3 regions of the Streptomyces sp. NBC_01314 genome follow, and region 1 is predicted to be linked to each of the others. Evidence: riboswitches for the same ligand, from Rfam matches in the RefSeq annotation. Region 1 holds a riboswitch; each other region holds the start of a gene.
What was found. A riboswitch is a leader RNA that binds a small molecule or an ion and turns the genes downstream of it on or off. The one in region 1 is predicted to bind cobalamin.
Positions count from the first base shown of each region.

Region 2: linked by a shared signal. The riboswitch ahead of OG622_RS38270 (cobalamin biosynthesis protein) and the one ahead of OG622_RS35250 (prenyltransferase/squalene oxidase repeat-containing protein) in region 1 are both predicted to bind cobalamin.
Region 3: linked by a shared signal. The riboswitch ahead of OG622_RS45085 (energy-coupling factor ABC transporter permease) and the one ahead of OG622_RS35250 (prenyltransferase/squalene oxidase repeat-containing protein) in region 1 are both predicted to bind cobalamin.

Region 1 covers NZ_CP108394.1:8,000,129-8,010,635, forward strand. The annotation lists gene OG622_RS35230 (ECF transporter S component) at 1-473, opposite strand, end outside; gene OG622_RS35235 (ABC transporter ATP-binding protein) at 470-2,335, opposite strand; gene OG622_RS35240 (energy-coupling factor transporter transmembrane component T) at 2,332-3,450, opposite strand; gene OG622_RS35245 (SCO2322 family protein) at 3,573-4,283, opposite strand; gene OG622_RS35250 (prenyltransferase/squalene oxidase repeat-containing protein) at 4,382-5,743, opposite strand; cobalamin riboswitch at 5,859-5,993, opposite strand; gene OG622_RS35255 (phosphotransferase family protein) at 6,042-7,298, shown strand; gene OG622_RS35260 (MBL fold metallo-hydrolase) at 7,352-8,380, opposite strand; gene OG622_RS35265 (aldehyde dehydrogenase) at 8,662-10,155, shown strand; gene OG622_RS35270 (ferredoxin) at 10,162-10,395, shown strand; gene OG622_RS35275 (tetratricopeptide repeat protein) at 10,451-10,507, shown strand, end outside.
Region 2 covers NZ_CP108394.1:8,703,053-8,713,559, forward strand. The annotation lists gene OG622_RS38250 (cobyrinate a,c-diamide synthase) at 1-1,072, opposite strand, end outside; gene cobO (cob(I)yrinic acid a,c-diamide adenosyltransferase) at 1,077-1,676, opposite strand; gene OG622_RS38260 (putative cobaltochelatase) at 1,677-3,758, opposite strand; gene OG622_RS38265 (cobyric acid synthase) at 3,835-5,361, opposite strand; gene OG622_RS38270 (cobalamin biosynthesis protein) at 5,358-6,329, opposite strand; cobalamin riboswitch at 6,438-6,580, opposite strand; gene OG622_RS38275 (DUF397 domain-containing protein) at 6,816-7,022, shown strand; gene OG622_RS38280 (hypothetical protein) at 7,119-7,364, shown strand; gene OG622_RS38285 (helix-turn-helix domain-containing protein) at 7,825-8,682, opposite strand; gene OG622_RS38290 (hypothetical protein) at 8,926-9,147, opposite strand; gene OG622_RS38295 (anion permease) at 9,177-10,439, opposite strand.
Region 3 covers NZ_CP108394.1:10,255,841-10,266,347, forward strand. The annotation lists gene OG622_RS45045 (L-fuconate dehydratase) at 1-590, shown strand, start outside; gene OG622_RS45050 (SDR family NAD(P)-dependent oxidoreductase) at 587-1,396, shown strand; gene OG622_RS45055 (aldo/keto reductase) at 1,393-2,427, shown strand; gene OG622_RS45060 (L-rhamnose mutarotase) at 2,424-2,735, shown strand; gene OG622_RS45065 (amidohydrolase) at 2,732-3,628, shown strand; gene OG622_RS45070 (energy-coupling factor ABC transporter ATP-binding protein) at 3,660-4,523, opposite strand; gene cbiQ (cobalt ECF transporter T component CbiQ) at 4,520-5,269, opposite strand; gene OG622_RS45080 (energy-coupling factor ABC transporter substrate-binding protein) at 5,276-5,758, opposite strand; gene OG622_RS45085 (energy-coupling factor ABC transporter permease) at 5,755-6,468, opposite strand; cobalamin riboswitch at 6,498-6,704, opposite strand; gene OG622_RS45090 (DUF1775 domain-containing protein) at 6,911-7,654, shown strand; gene OG622_RS45095 (HoxN/HupN/NixA family nickel/cobalt transporter) at 7,828-8,952, shown strand; gene OG622_RS45100 (substrate-binding domain-containing protein) at 9,099-10,217, shown strand; gene OG622_RS45105 (MarR family winged helix-turn-helix transcriptional regulator) at 10,174-10,507, opposite strand, start outside.

The DNA of each region.
Region 1 (10,507 bases):
GGCATCCACGGCCCCACACCGCCCGTGAGCAGCGCGGACGAGAACATCGTGACCGCGCCGAGGGTGAAGCCGAAGCCGGGGCCGAGGACGCGGCCGCTGAGGAGCATGAGGAAGAACATCGGCTCGATGCCGGCCGTCCCCGCTCCGATCGGCCGCAGCGCCGCCCCGGTCGCCGCGAGCACCCCGAGCATCGCCACCGCCTTCGCCCCCAGCCCGGCCTCGGAGAGCGTCGCGCCGACGACCCCGACCAGCAGCACCAGCAGCCCCGCGAACAGCCAGGGCGCGTCCTTCGCGTGCGCGGTCACCTGCGAGCCGGGGTCCGCGAAGAAGGGCCAGCTGAAAGCCGCCGCACCGATGAGGCTGACGAGGACGAGGGCGGCGATGGTGCGGGGGGAGAGGGGGACGGGGCGGGGACGTGGGCGGCGGCGAGCGGGGGTGGGGGGTTCGGTGTCGGTGGGGGAGGAGCCGCTCATGGCTGGCGCCCTTCCGCCTTGGCCCCGCCCTTTTCCTCCGGCTCGTCCCCGGCCTGCCCTTCCGCCTTGACTCCAGCCTGTTTTTCCAGCTCGGCCCCGCCCCGTTCCTCCGGCCCGGCCGCCCGCAGGGCGCGTCGTACCTGTGCTGCGGTCAGCCACTTCTGGGGTGCGAGGATCTTTGTGACCTGGGGGGCGAAGGAGGGGGAGCCGACGACGACCTCGGGGGTCGGGCCGTCGGCGACGATCTCGCCGTCGGCGAGGATCAGGACGCGGTGGGCCAGCTCGGCGGCCAGTTCCACGTCGTGCGTGGCCAGGATGATGGCGTGGCCGTCGGCGGCGAGCCCGCGCAGGGTCGTGACCAGGCGGGACTTGGCCGCGTAGTCGAGGCCCCGGGTCGGCTCGTCGAGGAGGAGCAGCGGTGGGCGGGCCGTGAGGACGACCGCGAGCGCGAGGGCCAGCCGCTGCCCCTCCGACAGGTCACGGGGGTGAGTGTCGTCCCCGATCCCGGGCAGCAGCTCGGAGGCGAGCCTCCGGCACGTGCCCGGCTCGGCCCCCGCGTCCCGGTCCGCCGCCGCGCACTCCGCCGCGACGGTGTCGGTGTACAGGAGGTCGCGCGGCTCCTGCGGTACGAGCCCGACCCGGCGTACGAGATCCTTCGGCGCCGTGCGGTGTGGCGTCAGCCCGCCCACGCGCACCGAACCGGCCGCCGGTTCCACCAGTCCGACCAGCGCGGAGAGGAGCGTGGATTTGCCGGCGCCGTTGCGGCCCATGAGAGCGATCGTCTCGCCGGGGGTGACGGTGAGGTCGATGTGGGTGAGGGCGTGGACGTGGCCGCGGTGGACATCGAGGGCCCTGACTGTCGCCGGTTCGGCGGGAGGTGAGGGGGTGGGAGGGGTGGAATGTTTGCCGAGGAGGCGCCGGAGGAGGGGGGAGGGGCGGGCCGGGGGGAGCTCGGGGGCTTCTGTGCGTCGCGGGGTGCGGGTGGGTTGTGGTTGATCGGGCGGTTCCCCGCGCCCCTTTGGAGCGCGGGTGGTGTCCGGTGTTCGAGTCGCGAGGCGTTCCCGCAGTGGTCCCGCGCGGCGGCGGGCGTCCCGCACCGTCAGCGGCAGTGGGGACCAGCCCGCCAGCCGCCCGAGGTCCACCACCGGCGGATACACGGGAGAGACCGCCATGATCTCGGCCGGGGTGCCGAGGGTCAACGGGGCACCGGGGGCCGGGAGGAGGGCGACCTGGTCGGCGTACTGGACGACGCGTTCCAGGCGGTGTTCGGCCATCAGGACGGTCGTGCCGAGGTCGTGGACGAGTCGCTGGAGCACGGCCAGGACCTCCTCGGCGGCGGCCGGGTCCAGCGCCGAGGTCGGCTCGTCGAGGACGAGCACACGCGGGTGCGGGGTGAGGACGGACCCGATGGCGACGCGCTGCTGCTGGCCGCCGGAGAGCGTGGCGATGGGACGGTCGCGGAGCCCGGCGAGCCCCAGCAGGTCGAGCGTCTCCTCCACCCGGCGCCGCATGACGTCCGGAGCGAGCCCCAACGACTCCATCCCGTAGGCGAGTTCGTCCTCGACGGTGTCCGTCACGAAGTGCGACAGCGGGTCCTGCCCCACCGTGCCGACCACGTCGGCGAGTTCACGAGGCTTGTGCGTACGGGTGTCCCGCCCGGCCACCGTGACCCGGCCGCGCAGGGTGCCGCCGGTGAAGTGCGGCACGAGCCCGCTCACCGCCCCGAGCACCGTCGACTTGCCGACGCCCGACGGCCCGACGAGCAGCACGAGTTCACCCTCCGGGACCTCGAAGTCCACGCCCTGGACGGTGGGTTCCGCCACTCCCTTGTACGTCACGGAGACATCCTCGAAGCGGATCACGCGGGTTCCTTCGTCGGTGGGGCGGCGTTCGGCTGGGTGCGCGGCGGGGCGGGCCTCGACGAGGCGGGCTTCGGTGGGGCGGGCACCACGAACGCGGGGAGTAGGCCCAGCAGGATCGCGGCGGCCGGCCGGAGGGGGAGGTCCGGGGAGGTGAGGGGTACGACGGTGGGGTGCAGGGCGGCGGAGTCGTACGCGCCGAGGACGATCAGCAGCACGGCGACGGCGATGCCGGACCCGGCCACCAGCCACGCGCGCCCGCCCCACACGTCCGGCCGGTAGCGGGTGCGCGGCGAGCGACGGCCGCCCAGCCGCAGTCCGGTGAGCGCGGCGGCCAGCCCGGCGAGCAGCACGGGGAGGCCGTAGGTGCCGCCCTCGGCGGTCAGTACGCCGTACGTTCCCGCGCAGACGCCGAGCAGCCCGCCGAGGGTGAGCGCGGCGGTCGTACGGCGGACCGGGGCGGGGACCTGTGCGGTACGGCCGTAGCCGCGCGAGTCCATCGCGGCGGCGAGCGCGACCGATCGCTCCAACGCGCCCTCCAGCACGGGCAGTCCGACGTGCAGCAGCCCCCGTACGCCCCGGTCCGGCCGCCCTCGCAGCCGCCGCGCGGCCCGCAACCGCTGGACGTCCGCCACCAGATGCGGTGCGAACGTCATCGCCACCACCACGGCGACGCCCGCCTCGTACAGGGCGCCGGGGAGCGACTTGAGCAGCCGCGCCGGGTTCGCGAGGGCGTTCGCGGCGCCGATGCAGATCAGCAGGGTGGCCAGCCGCAGCCCGTCATACAGCGCGAACAGAAACCCCTCCGCTGTGACCCGGCCACCGAGTCGGATCCCCTGTGACCAGTCGGGCAGTGGCACTTCGGGGAGCGTGAACAGGGTGTGCGTACCGGGGATGGGCGAGCCCAGCACGATCGCGAAGACCAGCCGAATGAGCAGTACGGCGAGACCGAGCTTCACGAACGCGGTGTACGACCGGGCCCAGGGCGCGTCGGTCCGATGCGTGGCCACGACGTATCCGGCGACCGCGACGAGGAGGCAGAGGAGAAGGGGGTTGGTGGTACGGGACGCGGCAGTCGCGAGCCCGAGGGCCCAGACCCACCAGGCGAGGGGGTGCACGCCGAGCTCCCTGCTCCCCCTGACCACCGGCAGTCGTGCCGCTGGGCCGGCTTCCCGCCCCGTCGTCTCGGCCGCGGGTAGTTGTGCCGGTCGGCTGAATTTCCGCCACCACCGCATCCGCCCTACCTCCGACGCCGCCGCGCCTGCCACACCGCAGCGGCCCCCAGCACGGCGACCACTCCCACGCCCGCGAGCAGCCCGACGGACGGCCCGCCCCCTTCGTCGGAGGTGACAGCGCCAGCGGGCGGCGAACTCGGTTCGTCCGTGCGGGCGTCGCCGGTGGGATCGCCCCCGGCATCGGTATCGACATCGGCGCCGGTATCGGCATCGGCATCGGCATCGGAGCCGACCGCCTCACCGCACCCCTTCCCCGGATAGTCGGCGATCGCGCAGAGCATCGCGTTCGTGTCGTACCGAAGCGGCTTCGCGACGGACGCCAACGCCTCGGCCGTACTCGCGTCGTCCGGAACGCGCGCACACGCCGTACGCGCCGTCGGCGGCGTCTCACCGGCCGGCGCGTCCGCCGCCGTACCGAAGTCGATGACCAGCGCGACCCGCTTCTCCCCACCCCGCGCGGCTGTTTCCCCACAGATCGCGGCGAAGTCGGCGGCCCCACGCGGCTGGGCCGCGTCCGCGGAGTCCCTGCTGACCGCGAACCGGAACCCCTGGACATCCCCGTCGGACGGCCGCGCGGTCGACGGTCCCTGCGTGGCATACGTCCAGGCCGAACCGTCCCGATCCCAGAACGACCAGTAGCGGTACGCCGAGGCATGAGCCTGCCCCACGCCCACGCTCCCCAGCAGGAGCAGGATGCCGCTCAGCAGCGGCAACACGCCACGCAGCCGGGGCCGGGGCAGAAGAGGCGAGGCCGACCACGACGAGCCCGTCGGCGCGGCAGTCGACCTGATCGCGGCGGCCCTCCGGCGGCCGATCACGCCTCCCGCCGCTTCCTGCCGGCCCTCACCAGTACGAACCCGACGACGCCCCCGACAACGGCGAGCCCGAACCCGATCGCCCACCACGCGCCAGCCCCGAGACCGGCGCCGTCCTCCTCCCCGGTGGCGGTCTCGTCGCTCGGTATGGAGGAGTAGTCGTCCACGTCGCGCGCCGGACCGGTCTCCTTCAGCTGGGCCACGAGGTCGGCGCCACCGAAGTCGCGCGGGTCGTCACCGGCGGCGTGCGCGGCGAAGACGAGCTGGGCGTACGCGGCGGGGCCGGCCTTGGCCGCCCAGACGCCGTAGTTCTTCTCCAGCCAGGCGAGCGGCTTCGCGGTCGCGCCCTTGTCCCCGGCGGCGGCGAGCGCGACGACCGCGTCGGCGGTGTTGCCGTGGTCGGGCTGATCCTCCGCACCCGCGAGGGCGGACGTCAGAAAACCGTCGGCGGCGAGGGCGCCGGCCAGGTAGTCGGCCCCGTTGTGGGCCAGATCCTCCGGCGAGTCACCCGAAACGCACTCCCCGACGGAATCCCCTTGTTTCCCCGGCCCGTTCCCCGCCTCGGCGGCGAACCCCTTGCCCAGGCTGCCGAGTACGGCGGCGGCCGTGGCGTCGGCGTTCGCGGCGAGACCGCCCTTCTTGTCGGGCTGATAGGCGAAGGCGCCGCCGTCGTTCCCGCCGTCCTTCCCACTCCCCTTGCCGTCCTTCTCCCCGTCCCCGCAGGGGATGGCGAGGGCGCGGAGGGCGTCATAGGGCGAGTTGCCGGCCTTCTTCTGCTTGTCGGGGGCGTCGCCCACGGCGGTCAGCGCGCCGATCACGACGGACGTCGAGTTCGCGTCGCTGGGCCCGCCGGCGGTGTAGCCCCAGCCGCCGTCCTTGTTCTGGTTGTCCTTCAGCCAGCGCACCGCCCGCCCCGTCTCGGCGTCCTGTCCTCCGACCGCGGCGAGCGCCTGGACCGCGGCGGCCGTGCTGTTGGTGTCGACCGTCGTCCTGGCATCGCACCGCGCGGTGGCGTCGGCCCGGTACGCCGCGAACGCCCCGCTCGCGCACTGCTGCCCGACGAGCCACCGCACGGCGCCGGCACCGGGCTTCTCCTCCACGGTGTCCAGCGCGAGCAGCGCGAGGGACTGCCGCCAGACACCGTCGTACGTGGGGTCGGTGGAGCCGTACAGGCCGGTGGGGATCGCCTGCGACGGCGAGGCGGAGGGAGCGGCGGATGCCACGGGAGACGCGTCGTCGGCGAGAGCGACCGGCGCGAAACCGCCACCGAATCCGCCACCGAATCCGCCACCGAGTCCGGTGCCGAGCCCGGCTGTGACGGCCAGTACGGCGACTACCGCGGCGCTGCGGCGGACATTCATGATCGGCGGCTGCCTCTCCCTGACGGGGAGCCGGGCGCACGGCGAAGCGCCGGGCGGCTCGGCTCCGTATTCCTCGACGGTGCCGTACACCGGCGGGCCGCCGGTGACGCGAGCCGGTCACGATTCCGTACAGGGCAGTCCGACTTGCCTCCCCCTTGCCGGGGTCGGCTCACGGTTGCGGGTCAGCGCCGGATTTGCACCGGCTTCCCCCCGTACGGGTGTGATGACGACCCGGTCACTCTACCTGCCGGTAGCCAAAAGCCTGAGGGCAGTTGGTGCGCCGGGATAGGTTCGGGCCATGCGCACGGGGAGACTGCTGGGGTCCGGCCGCACGGCCGACGTGTACGAACTCCACACCGACGAAAGCGAGTCCGCGACGGCCGGGCCCGCCACCCTCGTCGCCCACAGCGAAGCCACCGCCCCCGACGGACTCGACGACGGTGACGGAGCTGACGGACATACCGGACGCGGTGGGCGCCCCGGGCGCAACGGGCTTACCGGACCCGCCGCAGCCGACGGACACCACACGGTCGATGGGCCCAACGGCCATTTCGCGGCCGACGGAGCCGGCGGGAGCGGCCGAGGCGACGCGCTCGGTTGGGCCGAGGGGCCGTCCGGGGACGGCGGACCTGGAAACCGTGACGCAGCCAGCGGCCCTGGTGGCCCCGGCGACCGTGGCGAAGTCGGCGGGCGCGGCGGCCGTCGCGGCCTCGGCGGCCGTGCCGCAACCGGCCGAACCGGGAGCCCGGAAGGCGCCGTCGGTGCCTGGGTGTTGCGGCGCTACCGGGACGGCTGGGGTGACGCGGCCGCCGAGGCCGAGATCATGGAGCACGTACGGGCCCACGGGTACCCCGTCCCGCGCGTGCGCTCGGCGAGCCGTACGGAAATGGTGCTGGAGCGGCTGTCCGGCCCGACGATGCTGGAGGCCGTCGCCACCGGTCTGCTCGACCCGGCGCAGGTCGGCGCCACCCTGGCACGCCTCCTGCACTCCCTCCATGCCCTCCCGCCTCGCAACCAAGCGCTCTGCACGCCCCGCGGCCAGGACATCTCCCCGCCCCGCGACCAAGACATCTCCCTGCCCGGCAGCCAAGACATCTCCCCGCCCCGCAGTCATACGCCCGGCCACTCCCTCAGCCCCACCGCCGCCGCGCCGCCCCCCACCCGCGGGGCGTCGTCCACAGCGCCCACACCCCGCGTCCTCCACCTGGACCTGCACCCCGAGAACGTCATCCTCACGACCCACGGCCCCCGGGTCATCGACTGGAGCACTGCCGAGGAGGGGCCGCCCGGCCTCGACTGGGGTACGTCCGCAGTGATCCTCGCCCAAGTCGCCGTCGACACCGCCGACTTCCGTGCCGAGATGGCCCACGCCACACTCGTCTCCCTCCTCCTCGCCCAGCAGCCCGACGGCCCCTCCGCCCTGACGGAGGAGGGACTCGTCGAGGCGGGACGGCGCCGCGCGGCCAACCCGACGATGACCGCGCGCGAAGTGGAACTCGTGGGAGCCGCCGAGGAGTTGATCCGCTCCCTCATGCTTCCGGCGACGGTGGCCTGAGAGCACGGCCTGGTGAGGGCGCGGCGGCGGCCTCCAGCCTCGACGAAAGCCCCTCACACCGCCACATACGTCACCGGATCGCTCCCCGTCACCGCCTCCGCCCGCCCCAGCTTCACCAGTCGCCGCAGATGCGCCTCCGCCTCGGAGACCGCGATGTTGCGGGAGCCGAAGGGGATCTGGGGCCAGGGGCGGTTCCACTCCATGCGTTCGGCGAGTTGCCAGGGGGTGAGGGGAGAGGCGAGGAGGGCGAGCAGGCCGGTGAGCCGGGACTCGTGGTGGGCCAGCAACTCCCGTACGCGGGCGGCGGAGTCGGTGAACGCGTACTGGTGGGCGGGCAGGACCTCGGCGGCGCCGAGGCGCCCGACGCGTTCCAGGGAGTCGAGGTAGTCGCCGAGGGGATCGGTGACGGTGTCGTCGTCCGGGTCCTCGTACAGGCCGATGTGCGGGCTGATCTCGGGGAGGAGATGGTCGCCGGAGAACAGGCGGCCGTGGCCGGGGAGCCGGGAGGGATGCTCCTCCTCCAGATGGAGGCAGACGTGGCCGGGCGTGTGGCCCGGCGTCCAGATCGCGCGGACGCGGCGGCCGGGGAGGTCGAGGAGTTCCCCGGGGACGATCTCGCGGTCGGGGAGCGCGGGGGAGAAACCGGGCAGGGCGCGGGGGCGGCGCGGGCTGCGCAGTGGGGCGAGGTGTTCCTCGGGTGCGCCCGCGGCCGTGAGTTTGTCCGTCATGTACGTGAACCAGCGGTCGGGGCCGGTCCCGCGCGTGCGCCGTACGATCGCAGTGTCCGCCGCGTGCATCGCGATCCACGCCCCGGACGCCTCGCGCACCGCCCCCGACAGCCCGTGGTGGTCGGGGTGGTGGTGCGTGATCACGACCCCGTGGATCTCCGCGACCGACGTACCGCAGGCCGTCAGACCCGCGGCGAGCGTGTCCCACGACGCCGGGTCGTCCCAGCCGGTGTCGACGAGGACCGGCCCGCGGTCGGTGTCGACGACGTACACGAGGGTGTGGCCGAGCGGGTTGTCCGGGATGGGGACCTCGACGGACCGTACGCCTCCGCCGTGATCGTGCACGTGTGTCATGCGCTCCCCCTGTCGTCGATGCCCCGTTGATGACCCGATCACCGCGCGCTCCGGCCACTATAACTAGAACGGGTTCCACCGGGAGTCCGGATGATCCGGTGTGCAGTCCGTGGACTCCTCTCACTGGAACTGGTATCTGTTCCCTATCCCTCACGATCTGATGACTCGTCAGAATCTGAGTCTGGGTCGGAATCTGAATCTGAATCTAAGTCTGCGCACCTGCGGACTCGCGAACTTGGAACTTGCTGGAGAAGAGAACTGGCTCCGGGAGGCAGTCGGCCATGACCGAACTCGTGGAACACGGACAGCTGTTCATCGGCGGGGAGTTGACCGACCCCCTGGGCACGGACGTCATCGAGGTGGTCTCGCCGCACACGGAGGAGGTCATCGGTCGCGTCCCGCACGCGTCGCGCGCGGACGTCGACCGGGCCGTGGCCGCCGCGCGCCACGCCTTCGACCACGGCCCCTGGCCACGTATGACCCTCGACGAACGGATCGAGGTCGTCGCCCGCATCAAGGACGCCTTCGCCGTACGGCACGAGGAGTTCGCCCGGATCATCAGTTCCGAGAACGGCACCCCGTTCACCTCCAGCGTGATGGTGCAGGCGCTCGCCTCGATGCTGGTGTGGGACGCGGCGATCACGACGGCGCGCGGATTCACGTACGAGGAGCGGCGGGACGGCGTGCTCGGCAAGATCCTCGTCCGGCGCGAGCCGGTCGGCGTGGTCGCGGCGATCGTCCCCTGGAACGTCCCGCAGTTCACCGCCGCCGCGAAGCTCGCTCCCGCCCTCCTCTCGGGCTGCCCGGCGATCCTGAAGGTGTCGCCCGAAACCCCCCTGGACGCCTACCTGTTGGCGGAGATCGCCGCCGAGGCCGGCCTGCCCGAAGGTGTTCTCTCCATCCTTCCCGCCGACCGCGAGGTCAGCGAGTACCTGGTCGGGCACCCGGGCGTCGACAAGGTCTCCTTCACCGGCTCGGTCGCCGCCGGCAAACGGGTCATGGAGGTCGCCGCCCGCAACCTCACCCGCGTCACCCTGGAGCTGGGCGGCAAGTCGGCGGCCGTGATCCTGCCGGACGCGGACGCGCAGACGGCCGTCAACGGCATCTCCCCCTTCGCCTGGATGATCAACGGGCAGGCCTGCGTCGCCCAGACCCGCATCCTGGTCCCGCGCAGCCGCTATGACGAGTTCGCCGAGGCCTTCGCGGCCTACGCCTCCGCGCTCAAGATCGGCGACCCCCTCGACCCCGCCACCGAACTCGGCCCCCTCGTCGCCGCCCGCCAGCAGCGCCGCAGCCTCGACTACATACGCATCGGCCAGGAGGAGGGTGCCAAGATCCTCACCGGTGGCGGCCGTCCGGCCGGCCTGGAACGCGGCTGGTACGTCGAGCCGACCCTCTTCGGCGACGTCGACAACTCCATGCGCATCGCCCGCGAGGAGATCTTCGGCCCGGTGATCTGCCTCCTCCCGTACGGCGACGAGGCCGAGGCCGTACGCATCGCCAACGACTCCGACTACGGCCTCAGCGGCAGCGTCTGGACCGCAGACGACGAACACGGCATCGACATCGCCCGCCAGGTCCGCACCGGCACCTACTCCGTCAACACCTTCAGCCTCGACATGCTCGGCCCCTTCGGCGGCTACAAGAACTCCGGCCTGGGACGGGAGTTCGGCCCCGAGGGCTACGGCGAGTACCTGGAGCACAAGATGATCCATCTGCCGGCCGGGTACGAGCCGCCCACCGTCGTCACCGTTACCGTCGACGGAGAGGACTGACAGGGCATGGGTGACCGCTGGCACGTGGAGGTCGACCGTTCCCTCTGTATCGGCTCCGCCCAGTGCACCCACCTCGCCCCGGAAGCCTTCCGCCTCGACTCCGCCATGCAGTCCCACCCCGCCGCCCCCGACACCGATGCCAACGAACGCATCCTGAAGGCGGCGGAGGGCTGCCCGGTGGAGGCGATCACGATCGCCCTCCTGGGCAGCGGGGAGCCGGTGTTCCCGCCGGAGGACTAGGAGGCCTACGCTCTGCGGTCGGTACAGGAACGATCGGGAAGTCGGGGCGGGAAGCGTGCGGAAGTCCGAGGCCATGGAGCTGATCAAGCAGGCGTACGTGGCCTGGGACGCC
Region 2 (10,507 bases), 700 kb from region 1:
TGGGCCGCCCGTCCAGCTCCCGGCACAGGTAGAGCAGTCCGGCGCACTCGGCGGCCACCGGAGCCCCGCCGAACGCCAGCTCGGCGACCGCCTTCCGCAGCGGCTCGTTGGCGGACAGTTCGGCGGCGTACATCTCGGGGAACCCGCCGCCGATCACCAACCCGCCTGTTCCGTCAGGCAGTTGCTCGTCGCGCAGGGGGTCGAAGACGACGACCTCGGCGCCGGCGGCGGTCAGCAGCTCGGCGTGCTCGGCATAGGAGAAGGTGAACGCGGGCCCACCGGCCACGGCGACCACCTCCCGCCTGTCCGTGGGGTCGGCGACGGGCGGCTCCCACGCCGTACCCGACAGCGCCCCCGCGCTGCGGGCGAGCGCGACGAGCGCCTCCAGATCGCACCCCGCCCGTACCTGCGCGGCCATCGCCGCCACGGCCTCCACCGCCGCGCGTCGTCGCTCGGCGACCGGTACCAGTCCCAGATGCCGGGACGGCGTGTCCACCTGAGGGGCTCGCCGCAGCACCCCCAGCACGGGCACACCGGTCGACTCCAGGGCGTCCCGCAGCAACTCCTCGTGCCGGTCGGAGGCGACCTTGTTGAGGATCACGCCCCCCATCCACACCTCGGGGTCCCAGGAGGCGAAGCCGTGCACCAGCGCCGCCACCGACCGTGACTGCGACGAGGCGTCCACGACCAGCACCACCGGCGCCCGCAGCAGCTTCGCCACATGCGCGGTGGACGCCAACTCCCCCTGGCCCGAAGCCCCGTCGTACATCCCCATCACACCCTCGACGACGGCTATGTCGCACCCGCGCGCCCCGTGCGCGAAGAGCGGCGCGACCAGATCCGGTCCGCACAGATACGCGTCGAGGTTCCGCCCCACCCGCCCGCTCGCGAGCGCGTGATAGCCGGGGTCGATGTAGTCCGGCCCCACCTTGTGCGGGGACACGGCGAGCCCCCGCTCGGTGAGCGCGGCCATCAGCCCCGTGGCGACGGTGGTCTTGCCGCTGCGCGAGGAGGGCGCGCCGATGACCAGCCGGGGGACGGAGGGCAGGGGAGTGGAAAGGGAGGAGGTCACGACGTCACCACTCGATGCCCCGCTGGCCCTTCTGGCCCGCGTCCATGGGGTGCTTGACCTTCGACATGTCGGTCACGAGGTCCGCGAAGTCGACGAGCTTCTCCGGCGCGTTCCGCCCGGTGATCACGACATGCTGGGTTCCCGGCCGGTCCCGCAGCACCTCGATGACCTCGTCGGTGTCGATCCACCCCCAGTGCAGGGGGTACGCGAACTCGTCCAGCACATACAGCTTGTACGTCTCGGCCGCCAGGTCCCGCTTGACCTGCTCCCAGCCCTCCCGGGCCTTGTCCTCGTTGTCCATCTGCCCGTCGCGCTGCACCCACGACCAGCCCTCGCCCATCTTGTGCCAGTCGACGGACCCGCCCTCACCGGACGCCCCGAGCACCCGCAGCGCGTTCTCCTCGCCGACCTTCCACTTCGCCGACTTGACGAACTGGAACACCCCGATCGGCCACCCCTGGTTCCAGGCGCGCAGCGCGAGCCCGAACGCGGCGGTGGACTTGCCCTTGCCCACGCCCGTGTGCACGAACACCAGCGGACGATTCCGGCGCTGACGAGTCGTCAGTCCGTCGTCGGGTACGACACTCGGCTGTCCTTGCGGCATCTACGCGGCCCTCCTCGAAGTTCCCTGCGGTCCTTGCGTTCCGTGCGTCCCGTGCGTTCCCTGCACATCCCGAACCAGCCCGGCGATGGAGTCCGCGCGCAGCTCGTCCAACGTCACCGCCGTACCGCCCAGTTCACCAGCGAGCTGCCCGGCGAGCCCCAGCCGGACATGGCCCGACTCGCAGTCGACGACCACGGAGGCGGTGCCCTCGGCCGCGAACAGCCGCGCCGCCCGCCCGGCGAGCGCGACGGGCTCCGGCCCGCCGGTCGCCCGGCCGTCGGTCACCACCACGACCAGCGGCCGACGCGCGGGGTCCCGCAACCGCTCCACCCGCAGCACGTCGTGCGCCTTGAGCAGCCCGGCGGCGAGCGGCGTCCGTCCACCCGTCGGCAGCGACTCCAGCCGGGTCGCCGCCGCGTCCACGGACGAGGTCGGCGGCAGCGCCACCTCGGCGGCCGACCCCCGGAAGGTCACCAGACCCACCTTGTCCCGCCGCTGATAGGCGTCGAGGAGCAGCGACAGCACAGCGCCCTTCACGGCACTCATGCGCTGCCGCGCGGCCATCGACCCGGAGGCGTCGACCACGAACAGCACGAGGTTCCCCTCGCGCCCCTCCCGGGTCGCCTGCCGCAGATCGTCCCGGCGGACGACCAGCCCCGGCCCGGACCGGCCACGCGTCCGCTGATGCGGCGCGGCGGCCCGCACGGTCGCCGCCAGATGCAGCTTGGTCAGCGTGCCGCGAGGCCGACGCGCCCCGGTCGTGCGCCCGTGCTCGGTCCGCGCCCGCGAACGCCGCCCGGTAGCGCCCTCCCCGAGCCCCGGCACGCTCAACACCTTCGTACGAAAGGGCTCGGCGGCCCGTACGGCGGACTGCTCCCCGGCGGCCGGAGCCTGCGCCGGCACGCCCTCCCCGCTCTCGGACCGAGCCCCACTGTCGCCGCCCTGCGGCCCGTCGGGCTCGGAGGAGGGCGGCTGCCCACCGCCACCGGGCCCGTCAGGATCGGGATCGGGGTCTTCGTCCTTCGGGTCCTTCGGGTCCTCTGGGTCCTTTGGGTCTGCCGAGTCCGCCGGTGGCTCCGCGAACTCCTCCAGCGTCTCGTCGAGCCTGTCCTCGTCGAGGCCGGGCGCGTCGAACGGATTCCGCCGCCGCCGGTGCGGCAGCGCGAGCAGCGCCGCCTGCCGCACATCCTCCGCGAGCACCTCGGTCCGCCCGGCCCACGCGGCCAGCGCGGTCGCCGTCCGGGCCATCACGATGTCGGCCCGCATCCCGTCCACCTCGAAGGCCGCACAGGTCGCCGCGATCTGCCGCAGCACCCCGTCGCCCAGCACCACGGACGGCAACAACTCCCGTGCGGCGACGACCCGTTGCCGTACGTCGGTCTCCTCGTCCGCCCAACGGGTCACGAAAGCCGCCGGGTCGTCGTCATAGGCGAGCCGCCGCCGTACGACCTCCACCCGCTGGTCCGGCTCCCGCGAGGCCACGACCTCGACGGTCAGCCCGAACCGGTCGAGCAACTGCGGCCGCAGCTCACCCTCTTCGGGGTTCATGGTCCCGACGAGCAGAAACCGCGCGGCATGCCGTACGGAGACACCCTCGCGCTCCACGTACGAGGCGCCCATCGCGGCCGCGTCGAGCAGCAGGTCGACGAGGTGGTCGTGGAGCAGGTTGACCTCGTCGACGTAGAGGATCCCCCGGTGCGCGTCCGCGAGCAGCCCCGGCTCGAACGCCTTCACGCCCTCGGACAGCGCCCGCTCGATGTCGAGCGCGCCGACGAGCCGGTCCTCGGAGGCGCCGACGGGCAGCTCGACCATGCGCGACGGCCGCGTCTCGAACGCCGGCTCGTGCGGCCCGTCCGGACACGCGGGGTCCGGCTTCGCGGGATCGCACGAGAACCGGCAGCCGACGACGACCTCCACCTCCGGCAGCAGCGCCGCGAGCGCCCGCACGGCGGTGCTCTTCGCGGTCCCCTTCTCACCGCGCACCAGCACACCGCCGACCGCCGGCGACACCGCGTTCAGCAGCAGCGCCAGCCGCAGGTCGTCCTGGCCGACGACGGCCGTGAACGGAAACGGAACACTCACTTTGCGTCGCCCTCCAAGTCACCCTCCGGCCACGGGCGGTTGACCCGCGGCCGGTCGTTCAACAGCGAGCCTGTGCTCATCCGGACGCTCCCGGTACTCCCGGTGCTCCCGGCGGCACGAAAGGCAGTCCCGCCGGCGCGCCCGACTCGATGAGCCGCCACAGCGCGTCCGTGTCCGCGTGTTCCTCGATCAGGTCGCCGAGCCGGTCCAGCTGCTCCTCGCGCAGCGCGGCGAACGACGTGTCGGCGGCCGGCACGAAACGGCGCCCCGAGGCGGCCGCCACCTCACGCAGAAAGGCCCGCCGGAACCCGTCCGACTCCAACGACCCGTGCCAGTGCGTGCCCCAGGTCTGCCCGACCCGGCATCCGTCCAGGAAGGGAACCCCGCCCAGGACCTCGGCGACCCCGTGATGGATCTCGTATCCCTCGACCGGCTCCCCGAGGGCCTCCCCGACGGGCCGTGTGAGCGTCTTCCCGGGAGCGAAGCGCACGCGCACGGGCAGTATCCCGAGCCCGTCCACATGCCCCCGCCGGCTCTCGACCTCGTCCTCGATGTGCTCGCCGAGCACCTGGAACCCCCCGCAGATGCCGAGCACCGGCCGCCCTTCCGCGGCCCTGCGCACCAGGGCGTCGGCGAGCCCGCGTTCCCGCAGCCAGTCCAACGCCCGCACCGTCCCCCGGGTCCCCGGAACGACGACGAGGTCGGCGTCGGCCAGCTCCTCGGCCCGGTCCACGAACCGCACGACGACACCGGGTTCGGCGGCGAGCGCGTCCACGTCGGTGAAGTTGGACATCAGCGGCACCGCGCACACGGCGATCCGCAGCACGTCCGCCCCGACGGGCGGCGCGACGTTCGACTCCCGGACCGTCCCCCGCAGCGAGATCCGCAGCCCGTCCTCCTCGTCGATCCCGAGCCCGTGCCGGAACGGCAGCACGCCGTACGTCCGCCGCCCGGTGAGCCCGTGCAGCATGTCGAGCCCCGGCTCCAGCAGGGAGACGTCCCCCCGGAACTTGTTGACGAGGAACCCGGCGACGAGCGCCTGGTCCTCGGGCGAGAGCAGCGCGACGGTCCCGAAGAACGACGCGAAGACCCCACCGCGGTCGATGTCGCCGACGACGAGCACGGGAAGCCCGGCGTTCCGGGCGATCCCCATGTTGACGATGTCGGTCCTCCGGAGATTGATCTCGGCGGGGGAACCGGCCCCCTCACAGATCACCGCGTCATACGTGCCCCGCAACTCGGCGAGACACTCCAACACGGTCCCGAGCAGCCGCTGTTGCCGCCCCCCGTGGTACCCGCGCGCACTCATCTCCCCCACGGGCTTGCCCAGCAGCACCACCTGGCTGCTCCGCTCACCCCCGGGCTTCAGCAGAACGGGGTTCATGAGGGCACTGGGCTCCACCCGACAGGCCTGCGCCTGCATGGCCTGAGCCCGCCCGATCTCGGCGCCTTCCTTCGTCACGAAGGAGTTGAGCGACATGTTCTGCGCCTTGAAGGGCGCGACCTTGACCCCCTGCCGCACGAGCCACCGACAGATCCCGGCGGTGACGACACTCTTCCCGGCGTCGGAGGTGGTCCCGGCGACCAGTAGTCCGCCACTCATCCCTGACTCCTCAACCGCCGCGCCGGGCGCCTCGAAACCCGCCCTCGCAGCACCGCCCCACCCGCACTGACCCCCAACGCCAGCCAACTCACCCGCCGGGACAACCGAACAGCCCGCTCGATGTCCGCCACGGCGACAGCCCGCCCCTCCCCATTCAGCACCGGCCGATGCTCAACCCGCCCCCCGTACGACAACGTGCCCCCCAACCGCACTCCGAGCGCCCCCGCGAACGACGCCTCCACCGGCCCCGCGTTGGGACTCGGATGCTTCCCCGCATCGGCACGCCAGGCTCGAACGGCACCCCGGGCATCCCCGCCCGCGGCCGCGGCCAGCACCGCGGTCAGCCGGGCCCCCGGCCACCCCGCCACATCGTCCAGCCGCGCGGAGGCCCACCCGTACCGCCGATAACGCTCCGACCGGTGCCCGACCATGGCGTCCAACGTGTTGACGGCCCGAAACCCGACCAGCCCGGGCACCCCACCGACGGCCCCCCACACGAGCGCCCCCACCACCGCGTCGGACGTGTTCTCGGCGACGGACTCCACGACGGCCCGCGCGATCCCGGCCGGGTCGAGCGACTGAGGATCCCGCCCGCACAGATGCGGCAACCGCGCACGAGCACCCTCGAGATCCCCGGACTCCAGGTACCGCCCCACGGCCCGGGCCTCCCGCCCGAGCGAGGTCCCCCCGACGACGGCCCAGGTGGCAGCGGCGGTCAACGCGACGGAGGCCGCACGCGACGGCCGCACCGCGGACGCGGCAGCCGCCCCCAACGCCACGGCGCCACCCGCGCACACCGCCGTGTGCAGCGCGCCCCACCCCCGGTGGTCCCGCCACAGCACCCGTTCCACGGCACCGGCGGCCCGCCCGAACGCGGCGACCGGATGGCCCCGGCGAGGATCACCGAGCAGCAGATCACCGAGGAGTCCGGCGGCGGCGCCGTACGCGAAGACGCGGTCGGCACACACCCGTTCAGCCGATCACGGGGTCGGGCAGGGACCGGGCACCGAGGCCCGACGAGCAGCCGCACATGGCGCACATGGCGAAATGTCCTCACTCAGGGTGTCCACGCCCTGGTTCGACGAGACCGACGGCGAGAGTTCCTGGCTCCCGGGAGGTTCTTCCCCGGTGACAGTGGCGGGACCGCGCCGGACTCGCACCGGCTTCCTCTCCTACCGTCGTACATGGCCCCGGCAGTCCACCACGCCCCCGGAAGACCCGTCAACTTGCTGTTGACCTGCGGTGCAGCGGTGTGCTGAGCCCCACATCGCCGAAATATCGCCAGACGCCCGAATCGGCTCTTTCCACGCTCTTCCCCGATGCCCAAGCTGGGAACACTTGAGGGAACGGCAGTACGAAAGCTGAGCGCCGACGAGCGGCATCGGGACACGGCGCTCGGGTCGCCGCGGTGAGGACGCCGTGTCGGCGCGCTGACTGGTGAGGTGGAGGTCGGTGTGGTCGGCAGGGATTCGCCGGAGCGGTTGTGGCGCAGGAGCAGTTACTCCAGCACGCAGGGTGAGTGCGTCGAGGTGCTGCCCGAGCGGGGGCGCGTACTGTTGCGCGACTCGAACTGGAGCCAGAACTCTGTGCTCACCTTCCGCTACACGGCGTGGTGTGGTTTTCTGGCTGGACTTGTGGACCCGGGGACGGGCGACTCGTGACGGGTCACCCGGGGGACGGGAGGTGCACACATGGAAGATCGGCCCAGGAAGACGGTCTCGTCGCGCACGGGATATCAGCGCGCGCGCGGAACGTGGGTGACGGCGGCAGCGCCACTGGCACTCTTCTGCTCGGTCATGGGGGTGCTGGCAGTCGGTGCGGGCGCACTGGTGGCGTTCCTCGTCCCAGGAGGTGAAGTGCGCGGTCTGGTCTGGCTGGTGGTGACCGTTCTCGTCGCCGCCGGTGCCGGCCTCTGGTGGGGTCTCACTCCGGTCGCTGAGCGGCTCCGGGTCCTGAACCGGGCTCTCGCGGCGGCACAGCCCCGGAGGCCGGAGCGCCACTGACGCCGGTGCGGTGGCGCAGTGCTCTGCCCAGCCATGCCCCGAGCGCTGTGACCAGGGCTGCTCCCACGGCGCCGATCACAGCCGTGGCCAACGGTGTTGAGGCTCCGAGCGGAGCGCCCGGGGCGACCCGAGTGGCCACGGAGATGCTGAACAGCAGAGCGCTGCCGCATGTCGTGCCCAACAGCAGCCGTACCGACGGCAGGCGAATCTGTCCGGCGACCCGGGCGCTTTCGACCCGAATGAGGGCGTCGGTCCACTCGGGTTGCTGCATGGGGTAGGGCTTGAGGGTGCAGTCGTCGAGTGCGGCGGACTCCTGTCGGCCCGCCGTCTCGTCGGGATCTCTCGCCGTGCTGTCCGGTGGAACGGCGGGGGCTGAGCCCAACCCCCGCCACCACGCCCGTATTCCGAAGACCGCCATGAGGCCTCCCCCCGTTTCTCTGCCCGGGTGTCCCGCCCGGGGTCAGTCGTTGCTGAGACTCTCCTTGATCGCGTCGAGCGCCCCGACCATCCGGTCGCCGCGGTACGCGATGGAGCTGATGTCCTCGAAGCACTCCTGGTAGCGCGCTGTGAGGCCCAGGTCGTCACGGCTCGACAGGCCCCCCGTGGGACCTTCGATGTACAGCAGGTCGTCGTCGTCCTTGAACTCCAGCAGGATGAACGGCGCGGCGATGCCGTAGTGGGCTCCGGCGGAGAACGGCAGTAGCTGGAGGCTTGTGCGGGAGTGCTCCACCATCGTCCTGAGGTGGTCCAGTTGCCGCCGCATCACCGCCGGACCGCCGATTTCGCGCCGCACGGCCGCCTCGTCCAGAACGATGTTCATCGTGGGGCCGTTCTCGCTTTCGAAGAAGCGCTCCTGCCGGGTGATACGCAACTCAACCTGCTGGCGCACCTGGGACTCCGGTGCCTGGGCGGACAGCAGCGCGGTGGCGTAGTCCTCGGTCTGCACGAGGCCGGGAAGGATGATGGGGTTGTACATGCGAATGCTGTTCGCCGCGCCCTCGTAGCCGAGGTACTGGGCGTACTGCGGAGACACCAGCTCGCTGTACTGCGCCCACCAGGACTGGCCCTTCGAACCCCGGGCCGCGTTCTCCAGCTCGGTCACGCGTTCGGCATCCGTGACTTCGTACATCTGTAGGAGTGCGCGCAGGTCGGTGACGCCGAGGCTCACGGTGCCGGCCTCGATCCTGATCAGCTTGGAGAGTGACCACTCCAGGTGTTGCGCCGCGTCCCGCTGGGTCAGCCCGGCGTTCTCACGCGCCTTGCGCAGCTCGATGCGAAGCCTGCGTCGATTCAGGCTCGGATCGATGTCCCTGGCCATGGTGCTCCCTGCCACATGTCGTACCCGACTCGTCAGACCGCCACCTTCGAACAGTAACTCCCCAATAGAGTAGGTGAGTTAGCTGTCATCGGCTAGCGGCCGTCATTATGACATGTGTCGATTCGAAAACTTCGCCAAGGCATCCTCAATGCAAACAAAACCCCCGAAAGCGTCATGAACGCTCTCGGGGGTTGATTCTGCAGTTGTCACTACGGCCCCGTGGGGGCCGTGGGATTTCCGGTCTCAGGTCATGATCAGGGAAATTCCGTACGCCACTGCCGCCGCGCACAGCGCGAAGCACACGTACGCCCCAGTGGTCGCCGCCGCCACCGAGTCGCCCCGGGTCGACGCCTGCTCCCGCTTGGAGAGACCGACGATGCCCAGGGTGAAGAGGCCGACGAGGGCCACGGTGACCACGAGGCTGACTCCGAAGACGGAGCCGAGAGCTGCCCAGTCGATGTGCATGGTGGTGATTCCTCAGGGAGTCGTGGGGCTCAGACGGCGGGCGTCGGCGTGGACGAGCCCGCCGGGGCCGTGGTCTCGGCGGCGACCGTGGCCGCGGGGGCCGGGATGGTCGCCGTGAGATCCTCGGCCACGGTGCCGACCGGCGGTGGAGTCACGGCGGCCATCGCCGTCGTCACCACGCCGGGCGGCTCCTCGGTGTCGTTCACATTGGTGTGGTCGATCACCTCACGGCGCGAGACCACCCAGATCGCGGCGCTGGAGGCGACGAGGAAGACCGCGACGACGGCCGTGCCCCAGGTGCCGAAGGACGTCACCCACTCGGCGAGCGCGGCGACCAGCGCGGCGGCCGGCAGGGTCAGACCCCAGGCGATGAACATCCGGGTCGCGGTGGACCAGCGGACCACCCCGCCCTTGCGGCCGAGCCCCGCGCCCATCACCGCACCGGAGACCGAGTGCGTGGTGGAGAGCGAGAAGCCGAGGTGCGAGGAGGCCAGGATGACCGTGGCCGCGCTGGTCTGGGCGGCGAAGCCCTGCTGCGGCTGGAGGTCGGTCAGGCCCTTGCCCATCGTGCGGATGATGCGCCATCCGCCCAGGTAGGTGCCGAGTGCGATGGCCGTACCGGCGGAGAAGATGACCCACACCGGCGGGTCGGAGTCGGGTGCGAGGGTGCCGCCGGCGACCAGGGCGAGGGTGATGATGCCCATCGTCTTCTGGGCGTCGTTCGTGCCGTGGGCCAGCGAGACCAGGCCGGCGGAGGCGATCTGGCCGGCGCGGTAGCCCTTGCCGGAGGCCTTCTCGCTCGTGTGCTCACCGAGTCTGTACGTCAGCCGGGTGGCGAGCATCGCCGCGAGACCGGCGACCAGCGGGGCGGCGACGGCGGGGATCAGCACCTTGGTGACGAGAACGTCGCCGTGCACCGCGCCCACACCGACCGAGGCGATGGTGGCGCCGATCAGGCCGCCCATCAGGGCGTGCGAGGAGCTGGAGGGGAGTCCGACGAGCCAGGTCAGCAGGTTCCAGAGGATGGCGCCGACGAGCGCCGCGAATATGACCTCTGGCTGTATGCCGGACTCGTCGACGAGTCCCTTGGAGATGGTGTTGGCGACCTCGATGGAAAGGAACGCGCCGACAAGGTTGAGCACGGCGGACATGGCTACCGCGACCTTGGGCTTCATGGCGCCTGTCGAGATGGTGGTGGCCATCGCGTTGGCGGTGTCGTGGAAACCGTTCGTAAAATCGAACGCAAGCGCGGTGATGACCACGATCGCGAGGATCAGCGAGAAGTTTTCCATTTACCCGAGCTTCTTTCGGACGTCATTGGCATAAGGACCGTAGGCAACCTGGGTGAACGGAAGATGAA
Region 3 (10,507 bases), 2.3 Mb from region 1:
CCATCGACGCCAACCAGCGCTGGAACATCGACGAGGCGATCGAGTGGACCCGGGCCCTGGCCGACCTCGACCCGTACTGGATCGAGGAACCCACCAGCCCCGACGACATCCTCGGCCACGCCGCCGTCCGCCGGGGCGTCACCCCCGTGAAGGTCGCCACCGGCGAACACGTCCAGAACCGCATCGTCTTCAAACAGCTCCTCCAGGCCGAGGCCCTCGACATCCTCCAGATCGACGCGGCCCGCGTCGGCGGCGTCAACGAGAACCTGGCGATCCTGCTGCTCGCCGCGAAGTTCGGGGTGCCGGTCTGCCCGCACGCTGGCGGCGTGGGCCTGTGCGAACTGGTCCAGCACCTGTCGATGTTCGACTACCTGGCCCTCTCCGGCACCACCGACGACCGGGTCATCGAGTACGTCGACCACCTCCACGAGCACTTCACCGCCCCCGTGGTGATGAGCGAGGGCCACTACGTCGCCCCTCTCACCCCCGGCTTCTCCGCCACCATGCACCCCGAGTCGCTCGCCGAATACCGTTACCCGGACGGCACGTTCTGGGCCGCCGACCTCGCCGGACGAGAGGAAGTCGCATGACCGGGCAGACAGGTGAACCGACCGGAACGACCGGTGAACCCACCGAGCCGAGGGGCGAACTGGCCGGGCTCAGGGCGATCGTCACCGGGGGCGCCTCCGGCATCGGGCTGGCCACCGCCCGGCTGCTCGCCGCACGGGGCGCCGCGGTGGCCGTCCTCGACATCGACCCCTCCGGGGCCTCGGCCCCGCTGCTCGGTCTCAAGGCCGACATCACCGACGACGCCTCCGTACGGTCCGCCGTCGCCGAGGCCGCCGAGCGGCTCGGCGGCCTGGACATCCTCGTGAACAACGCGGGCATCGGCGCCATCGGCACCGTCGAGGACAACCCCGACGAACAGTGGCACCGCGTCCTCGACGTCAACGTCCTCGGCTCGGTGCGCGTCAGCCGGGCCGTCCTGCCGCATCTGCGGAACTCGTCCCACGCGGCCATCGTCAACACCTGCTCCATCGCCGCGACCGCGGGCCTGCCCCAGCGCGCCCTGTACTCCGCCAGCAAGGGAGCCGTCCTCTCGCTGACGCTCGCCATGGCCGCCGACCACGTCCGCGAGGGCATCCGCGTCAACTGCGTCAACCCCGGCACCGCCGACACCCCCTGGGTCGGCAGGCTCCTCGACGCCGCCGACGACCCCGAGGCCGAGCGCGCCGCCCTCAACGCCCGCCAGCCCCTGGGCCGTCTGGTCACCGCCGACGAGGTCGCCGCCGCCATCGTGTACCTGGCGAGCCCCGCCGCGGCCTCCGTCACCGGCACCGCCCTCGCCGTCGACGGCGGCATGCAGGGCCTCCGGATCCGCCCGGCGGGCTCATGAGGACCAGGACACTCGGCCGCACCGATGTCCGCGTCACCGAGCTGTCGTACGGCGCCGCGGGCATCGGCAACCTCTTCCGCCCGGTGCCCGACGAGGAGGCCGCCGCCGCGGTCGACGCCGCCTGGGACGCCGGGATCCGCACCTTCGACACGGCCCCCCACTACGGCCTCGGCCTGTCCGAACGCCGCCTGGGCGCCGCCCTGCGCGACCGCCCCAGGGACTCGTACACCGTCTCCACCAAGGTCGGACGTCTGCTGGTGCCCGCCGACGGGAACGGCGAAGGCGGTGGCGCGGGCGACGACCTGGCCAACGGCTTCGCCGTCCCCGCGACCCTGCGCCGCGTCTGGGACTTCAGCGCCGACGGTGTCCGCCGCTCCCTCGAAGCCAGCCTGGGCCGCCTCGGCCTCGACCGGGTGGACGTCGTCCTCCTCCACGACCCCGACGACCACGCCGAACAGGCCCTCGACGAGGCCTACCCGGCACTCGAAGAACTGCGCGGCGAAGGCGTCGTCGGCGCCATCGGCGTCGGCATGAACCAGTCCGCGCTCCCGGCCCGCTTCCTGCGCGAGACCGACATCGACGTCGTCCTCCTGGCCGGCCGCTACACCCTCCTGGAACAGGAAGGCCTCGCCGAACTGCTCCCCGAGGCCGCCGCCCGCGGCCGGAGCGTCCTCATCGGCGGCGTCTTCAACTCCGGCCTGCTCACCGACCCCGGGCCGGGCGCCACCTACGACTACGCGCCCGCCCCGGAACCCGTACTCGAACGGGCCCTGCGCCTGAAGGCGGTCACCGAACGCCACGGTGTGCCCCTGCGCGCCGCCGCCCTCCGCTTCCCGCTCGGCCATCCGGCCGTCGCGAGCGTTCTCACCGGAGCCCGCTCACCCGCCGAGGTCCGCGACACCGTGGAGCAGGCCCGCCACCCCGTCCCGGCCGCCCTCTGGGACGAGCTGCGCGCGGAGGGCCTGCTCGCCCCGGAAGCCCCCGTGCCCACGACTCTCGAAGAAACCCCGTCGCCGAAGGAGCCGTCGTGAGGATCGCCCTGCACACCAGGGTCCGTGCGGACCGCGTCGAGGAGTACGAGGCGGCCCACCGCGAGGTCCCCGAGGAGCTGACCACCGCCATCCGTGCCGCCGGGGTGAGCCGGTGGACGATCTGGCGCAGCGGCACCGACCTGTTCCACCTGCTGGAGGTCGAGGACTACGCGGCGATGATCGCCGAACTGGAGAAACTCCCGGTCAACATCGCCTGGCAGGCCCGCATGGCAGACCTGCTCGACATCGTCCACGACTACTCGGCGGAGGGCTCCGACGCGGGCCTGCCCGTGGTGTGGGAACTGTGAGCGGCGCGGCACCCGCGGAAGCGCCGACCGGCACCGGCGCCCGCCCCGTGATCGTCGACGCCCACCACCATGTCTGGGACCTCTCCGTCCGCGACCAGGACTGGATCACCGGCCCCGAACTCGCCCCGCTGCGCCGCGACTTCACCCTCCGCGACCTGGAACCGGAGGCGCGCGCCGCCGGTGTCACCGCCTCGGTGCTGGTGCAGACGGTCACCGTGCCCGAGGAGACCCCCGAGTTCCTGGCCCTGGCCGCCGACAGCGACCTGGTCGCCGGGGTAGTCGGCTGGACCGACCTCACGTCGCCCGATGTCGCCGCCGCCCTCGCCGAGCTGCGCGAAGGGCCCGGCGGTGAGCACCTGGTGGGCCTCCGCCACCAGGTGCAGGGCGAACCCGATCCCCGCTGGCTGGTACGCCCGGACGTCCTGCGGGGCCTGGCCGCCGTCGCCGACGCGGGACTCGTCTACGACCTCCTGGTCAAGCCCCACCAACTCCCGGCCGCCGTGGAGGCGGCGGCACGCCTCCCCCGACTCACCTTCGTCCTCGACCACTTGGCGAAGCCGCCCGTGACCTCCGGCGAACTGGAGCCGTGGGCGGGGCGGATACGGCGACTGGCCGCCCTTCCGAACACTGTCTGCAAGCTCTCCGGCCTGGTCACGGAAGCGGACTGGAAAACCTGGTCCGTCGCGGACCTCGTCCCGTACGCCGACACCGTGCTGGACGCCTTCGGCCCCGGCCGGCTGATGTTCGGCTCCGACTGGCCCGTCTGCCGGCTCGCCTCCGACTACCTCGAAGTCCTCGACGCGGCAGGGGCGTTGATGTCCGGACTGGGCCCGTCGGAACACCGGGACGTCTTCGCGGGAACCGCCGTCCGCGTCTACGGCCTGCGCGTGTGAGCGGCCCCGCCGAAGACTCCGAGGGGGCTCCTCAGCCGTCGGCCGGTATCGGGGGAGCGACGCGCGCCCCCGCCATGGAGGCCAGCTCCTCCGGGGTGCGCGGGCCGGACTCCTCACCGGTCAACAGCCTTTGCTCGCGGAGCAGTTGCGTGACCGCGATCCCCCAGGGCAACCGCAGCCCCGCCTGCTGGAGGAGGTCCGTGCGGGCGAGCATCGTGGCCACCGGGCCCGTGCGCGCGCCGGACGGGGTGAGCAGCGCCGCGTCGTCGGCCCAGCGCAGGGCGAGATCGACGTCGTGGGTGGCCATCACGACGGTGGTGCCGGACCGGCGCAGCTCGTCCAGGGTGGCGAGGAGCCGCTCCTGTCCGTCGGGGTCGAGCCCGGCGGTCGGCTCGTCGAGGATCAGCACCCTGGGCCGCATCGCGACCGCGCCGGCGATGGCGGTCCGCTTGCGCTGCCCGTAGGAGAGCAGATGGGTGGGCCGGTCGGCGAGGGCACTGATGCCGAGCGCGCCGAGCGCCTCGTCCACCCGGGTCCGCACCTGCGCGTCGGACAACCCGAGGTTCAGCGGCCCGAACGACACGTCCTGCGCGACGGACGCCGCGAACAGCTGGTCGTCCGGGTCCTGGACGACCAGCTGGACCGTCGTACGCAGCCGGGTCAGACCCTTCCGGTCGTGCGTCACCGGCCGCCCCTCGACCGAGAGTTCGCCCGTGCGGGGCCGCAGCCCGCCGCTGAGCAGCCGCATCAGTGTGGTCTTGCCGCTGCCGTTGCGGCCCAGCAGGGCGAGCGCGCGCCCCTCGTGCACCTCGAAGTCGAGATCGCTGAGCACGGCCGGACCGTCCTCGTACGCGAAGGACGCGCCCCGCAGGGCGACCAGCTCGGGCTCGCTCATGGCAGCGGCCTTTCCAGGACGAAGGTGAGGACGGCCAAGGCCGCGAGGAGCGCCACGCTGGCCAGGGTGAAGCGGGCCGAGACCCGGGCCTCGGGTACCAGGACACGCAGGGTGCCGTCGTACCCCCGCCCGGCGAGCCCGGTCTGCAGCCGGGCCGCGCGGTCGAAGGCCCGTACGAACGCGGTGGCGCCGAGACCGGCGAGCGAACGCCAGGTGGCGGCCCGCGTGGTGTGCCCCAGCCGGGCGGCCTGTGCCTCCCGGATCCGGCGCACGGAGTCCAGGAGCAGAAAGCTCATGCGGTACGTGACCAGCGCCACGTCCACGACCGGCGCGGGCACCCCGGCCTTCACCAGGCGCGGCAGCAGGTCCGACATGGGTGTGGTGAAGGCGAACAGGAGGACGCCGAGGGAGGCGGCCGAGGTGCGCAGCAGCAGCTCCCCGGCGCGGGCCGGGCCGCCGTCGGCCAGGGTGAGGAACCCGTCGGGCCCGGCGACCTGGACGAGCAGCGGCAGCGCGCCGGTCACGCAGAAGCCCAACGGCACCCGGTAGGCACGCCACAGGCGACGGCCGGGCACGCCCGCCGGGCCCAGCAGGACGACGAGCGCGGTCAGCAGGACCAGGGCCGCGCCGGGCCAGGGCGGCAGGGAGATCGCGAGCACGGTGAGGCCGAGCCCGAGCACGGCCTTGTCCACGGGATGGCGGCGGCGCCAGCGACTGCTGTGCGCCGCCGCGTCGATCGGCAGCACGAGGGCTCAGCCCCGCCCGGCGGGGGACTCCCCGGCAGCACCGGACGGGCCTTCGTCGCCGGGCGAGGCCTTCGCGGCTGCCGTGGCCGTCACAACTGCCGTGCCGGCCGCGACCGTCGCGCCCGCCGGAACCGCCTCGGCAGTCCCGGCCGCGGTGGTGTCCCCGGCCCCGTCCAGCTCTGCCCGGGCCCGCGCCTCGCCCTGGCGGCGGCCCCGGTGGATACCGAAGTAGTAGGCGAGGACGCCCGCGCCGAGCGCCGCCTGCAGGGAGAACAGCGCCGACTCGATCTCACCGGAGGGCGGCTCGTACAGGGGCGAGAACCACGGCTCGTAGTCCGGCTCGATCTCGGTGATCGCCGTCTCCGCCTCGCCGTCGGAGCCCGTGAAGGGCTCCTCCTTGTGGTCGCCGAGGCCGAGGGCCAGTGGCAGGACGGCGAGCGCGGCCACGACGAGCAGCAGCAGGACGTTGATCTTCGTGTTCCGGTTCATCGGGCCACCGCCTGGGTCTCGGCCTCGGTCTCGGTGCCGTCGCGCCTGCCGGCCAGGAGCACGCCGAGCCGGGTCAGTTCGCCCTTGCTCGACTGCACCAGCAGACGCATCACCAGCACGGTGAGGAGACCTTCGCTGACCGCGAGGGGGATCTGGGTGACGGCGAAGATGGAGCCGAACTTGCCGAGCGCGCCCAGGAAGCCGCTGCTCGGGTCGGGGAAGGAGAGCGCGAGCTGCACGCTGGTGACGCAGTAGGTGACGAGGTCGGCGACGAACGCGCCGAAGAACACCGTGACCATCAGCGGCACGTCGAACCGCCGCAGCAGCCGGTAGATCCCGTACCCCGCCCAGGGGCCGGCGATCGCCATCGAGAAGACGTTGGCGCCGAGCGTGGTCAGACCGCCGTGCGCGAGCAGCAGGGCCTGGAAGAGCAGGGTGATGGTGCCAAGGACCGCCATGATCGGTGGCCGGAACAGGATGGCGCCAAGGCCGGTGCCGGTGGGGTGGGAGCAACTCCCGGTGACCGACGGCAGCTTCAGCGCGGACAGGACGAAGGTGAAGGCACCCGAAGCGCCGAGCAGCAGCGTGCTCTCGGGATGCTCCTTGACCTCACGGGTGAGTGCCCGGACTCCGTGGACGACGAATGGCGCGGACGCGACGCTCCAGGCGATCGCGTGCGCCGGAGGAAGGAAACCCTCGGCTATGTGCATGGCTCAGCAGACCCTCTCCAGCACCTCGTGGATGGTTGACGCGCCTTGGCCGGTCTCCTGGCTTACGGGTGACACCGCCCATGCTCCGCCTTCCCGGGTCACAAAGACCCAGTGGCTGTCCGTGAGGACTGGAGCCGGACTTCCCGATCACAGTGGCGAGGGCCGCACCGGCATGACACCGGATTTCCCGTTCACCAAGGCGTGGTGACAGTAGTGCCCACATAAGGACGCTGACAAGCGGAGACCAGGGGCGCGCGGGCGCCGTGGAACAGCTCACACCCCGGCGCACGCCCCACCGCCCCCACGCCGCACACGAGCGAACCCCGATGGCGACGGATGGCGGCGGATGGCGGGAACTGTTCGTACAGGTGGTCGCCCTTGGCCACAGGTCCTGCCCTGCGCTTGAATGCACCCTTCACGCCGTCGGCACAGGGAGTCCGCAGTGCACCGCCCGACCTTGGTACGCAGTTCGCGCCGTCTCGGCGTTCTCACCGCAGCCGCGCTCGCGGTCACCGTCGCCATCGCGGGGCCGGCCGTGGCCCACACGGAGGTCGAGGCGGAGGGCGCCCGAGCCCTCGACCAGAACGTCGAACTGACCTTCTCCGCGGAGTCGGAGTCCGCCTCGGCCGGCATCACCAAGCTGGAAGTGATCCTCCCCAAGGGCCTGGTCCCCTCCGACATCACCTACGAGGAGGGCCCCGACGGCTGGAAGTTCGCCCCCACAGGCCGGGGCTACACCGTCTCGGGCACGAAGCTCGCGGTGGGGGAGGACGTCGAGTACGCCGTCACCGTACGGCAGCTGCCCGACGCCAAGTCTCTGGCCTTCAAGACCCTGCAGTCGTACAGCGACGGCAAGGTGGACCGCTGGATCGAACTGGAGGAGGAATCCGAGGGGGACGGCCACGGGCACGGTCACCCGGCACCCCGTCTGGACCTGAAGGCCGCCGCACCCGGCGCCGAAGTCGTCAGCCCCACCCCGTCGGAGGAGCCCACGAAGGCCTCCCCCTCCCCGTCCCCCGAACCGAGTGCCAAGGCCTCCACGGCGTCGGCGGAGCCCGCTGCGGACAGCGCCGACGGCGACGACGGTGTCTCCCTCGCCGTGCCGCTCGGTATCGGCGCGGCCGTCCTCCTCGCACTCGGCGGCGGTCTGTGGTGGTTCCGGTCCCGTCGGGAGGGGACCACCTGACAGGTCCGCACGCTCGGGAGCTCGTGCGACCGCGCCGTCCATCGAAGGACTCTGACCTGACCGAAATGTGGCAGGGGCTTTACTGCGACCCTCTTGCAGTTACCATCCCGCCGCACAAGGCTGAAGGGGTCCGACGGCACGCACACGGCACGACGAGTGAGGCGCACGCCCCCATGGCTCCTGTTACCGACACCGCCCCCTCGGCCACCACCGAGAAGGGCGGTTTCTCATGGCGTCGGATCCGCGACTCGATGACGCGCGGGGAGTGGGCGAGTCTCGGCGGTATGGCCGGGTTCATCCTGGCGCTGCATCTCATCGGCTGGTTCACGCTGGTCGTGATCGTCGCCCCCGAGCACTACAGCGTCGGCAGCAGGACCTTCGGCATCGGTATGGGCGTCACCGCCTACACCCTGGGAATGCGGCACGCCTTCGACGCCGACCACATCGCCGCCATCGACAACACCACCCGCAAACTGATGGGCGAGGGGCAGCGCCCGCTGTCGGTCGGCTTCTGGTTCTCCCTCGGCCACTCGTCGATCGTCTTCGTCCTCACCTTCCTGCTCACCCTCGGCGTCAAGGCGCTCGCCGGCCCTGTGCGCAACGGCGCCTCCGGGTTGCACGACCTCACCGGCTGGATCGGCACCACCGTCTCCGGGACGTTCCTCTATGTCATCGCCATCATCAACATGGTGATCATGGTGGGCATCTGGAAGGTGTTCCGGGAGATGCGCTCGGGCTCCTTCGACGAGGCCGCCCTGGAGGAGCGGCTGAACAGCCGGGGGTTCATGAACCGCGTCCTCGGGCGGCTGATGAAGTCGATCACCCGTCCCTGGCAGATGTTCCCGCTCGGTCTGCTCTTCGGCCTCGGGTTCGACACGGCGACCGAGGTCGCGCTCCTGGTTCTGGCCGGTTCGGGCGCGGCCTCAGGACTGCCCTGGTACGCGATCCTGTGCCTGCCGATCCTGTTCGCGGCCGGTATGTCCCTCCTGGACACGATCGACGGCTCGTTCATGAACTTCGCCTACGGCTGGGCGTTCTCCAAGCCGGTCCGCAAGGTCTACTACAACCTCACCATCACGGGCCTCTCGGTCGCCGTCGCCCTCATCATCGGCACCGTCGAACTGCTCGGCCTCGTCGCCGAGAAGGCCCATCTGCGCGGCACGTTCTGGGACTGGGTCGTCGGCCTCGACCTCAACATCATCGGCTACGTCGTCGTCGGCCTGTTCTTCGTCACCTGGGCGGTCGCGCTGCTGGTGTGGCGGTTCGGGCGGATCGAGGAGAAGTGGACGACGGGCTGAACATCCAGCCGCGCCCCCGCGCCCCCGCGCCCCCGCGCCCCCGCGCCCCCGCGCCCCCGTGACCCACCCTCCGCCCCGGCCTACGAATCGGTCTCGATCCGTGGCACCGCCTGGGGCGCCGACGACGATCACGCCATCATGAACCCATGAACCGGCCACCGCCGCGCCTCCACACCCCAGAGCGGCTCACGGCCGACGACTCGACCCTGAACGTGGCGCTCGTCTACCCGATGCAGGGCCCCGCAGGGATCTTCGGCCCCACCTGCGGCGCGTGCGCGCGGCTGGCCGCCGAGGAGGTCAACAAGGCCGGGGGAGTGCTCGGCAGGGAGCTGCGGCTGATCGAGGTCGACGGCGGGGCCGAGCCGCGGCGGGTCGCCGAGGACGTCGAGGCACTGGTCGCCTCGGGCGCGGTGCAGGGCGTCACCGGCTGGCACATCTCCTCCGTCCGGCAGGCCGTGGCCCCACGCATCGCGCACCGGGTGCCGTACGTGTACACGGCCCTGTACGAGGGCGGGGAGCGCACCGAGGGCGTCTTCATGACGAGCGAGACGCCCTCCTGGCAACTGCTGCCCGCGATGCGGCTGCTCGCCGAGTCACGCGGTGTGCGCCGCTGGTTCGTCGTCGGCAACAACTACGTGTGGCCCCGCCGGACCGCACGGGCGGCCCGGGGCTACGCCCGCGCGTGCCGGGGCCGGGTCAGCGGCGAGGCGTATCTGCCGCTCGGCACCGAGGACTTCGAGGACGTCCTGCGCCGTATCGAGCGGGCCGACGCCGACGGGGTCCTGATGCTCCTGGTCGGCAGCGACGCGGTCCGCTTCAACCGGGCCTTCGCCGCCTCCGGGCTCGACCGGCGGTGCCTGCGGCTGAGCACGCTGATGGACGAGAACATGCTGATGGGCAGCGGCCCCGAGGCCACCCTCGACCTGTACAGCACGGCCGGTTTCTTCGCCTCGCTCGCCGACCGGAACACCCTGGACTTCCACGGCCAGTACGCCGGCCGCTTCGGTCTGGAGGCGCCCACGCCGGGCGGCGTCGGCGAGTCCTGCTACGAGGGCGTCCTGCTGCTCGCCGCGCTCGTCGAACGGGCGCGCGCCCTGGACGTGGCCGCCATCGGGGCGGCCGCCGACACCGTCTCCTACGAGGGTCCGCGTGGCCTGCTGGGCCTGGACGGGCGGCATGTGCGCCAGCGCATCTACCTCGCGAGGGCGGAAGGCTGCGACTTCAACGTCCTCGCCCAGCTGCGCGCTCCGCACGACCTGCGTTGACCCCTCCCCGGCCGTCGGGGGGTCCGTCGCCCTCCAGGGTCCGGGCCAGCCGACCCAGCAGGCTTCCCAGCAGCTTCGTGTCCTCGTCGGTCAGCGGCTCCGACTCGGCCCAGTCGGCGCGCACTTCGCGGGCGAGCAGTTGCCATCGCTCCAGGCCGCGCGGGGTGAGGTGGGCGAGGACGCGGCGCCGGTCCACGGGATCGACGCGGCGGAAGACCAGGTTCTGGTCGACGAGTTGGTCGATCAGCTTGGTCAGGCTCGGCGCCGGCAGGAAGGCGTGTTCGGCGAGA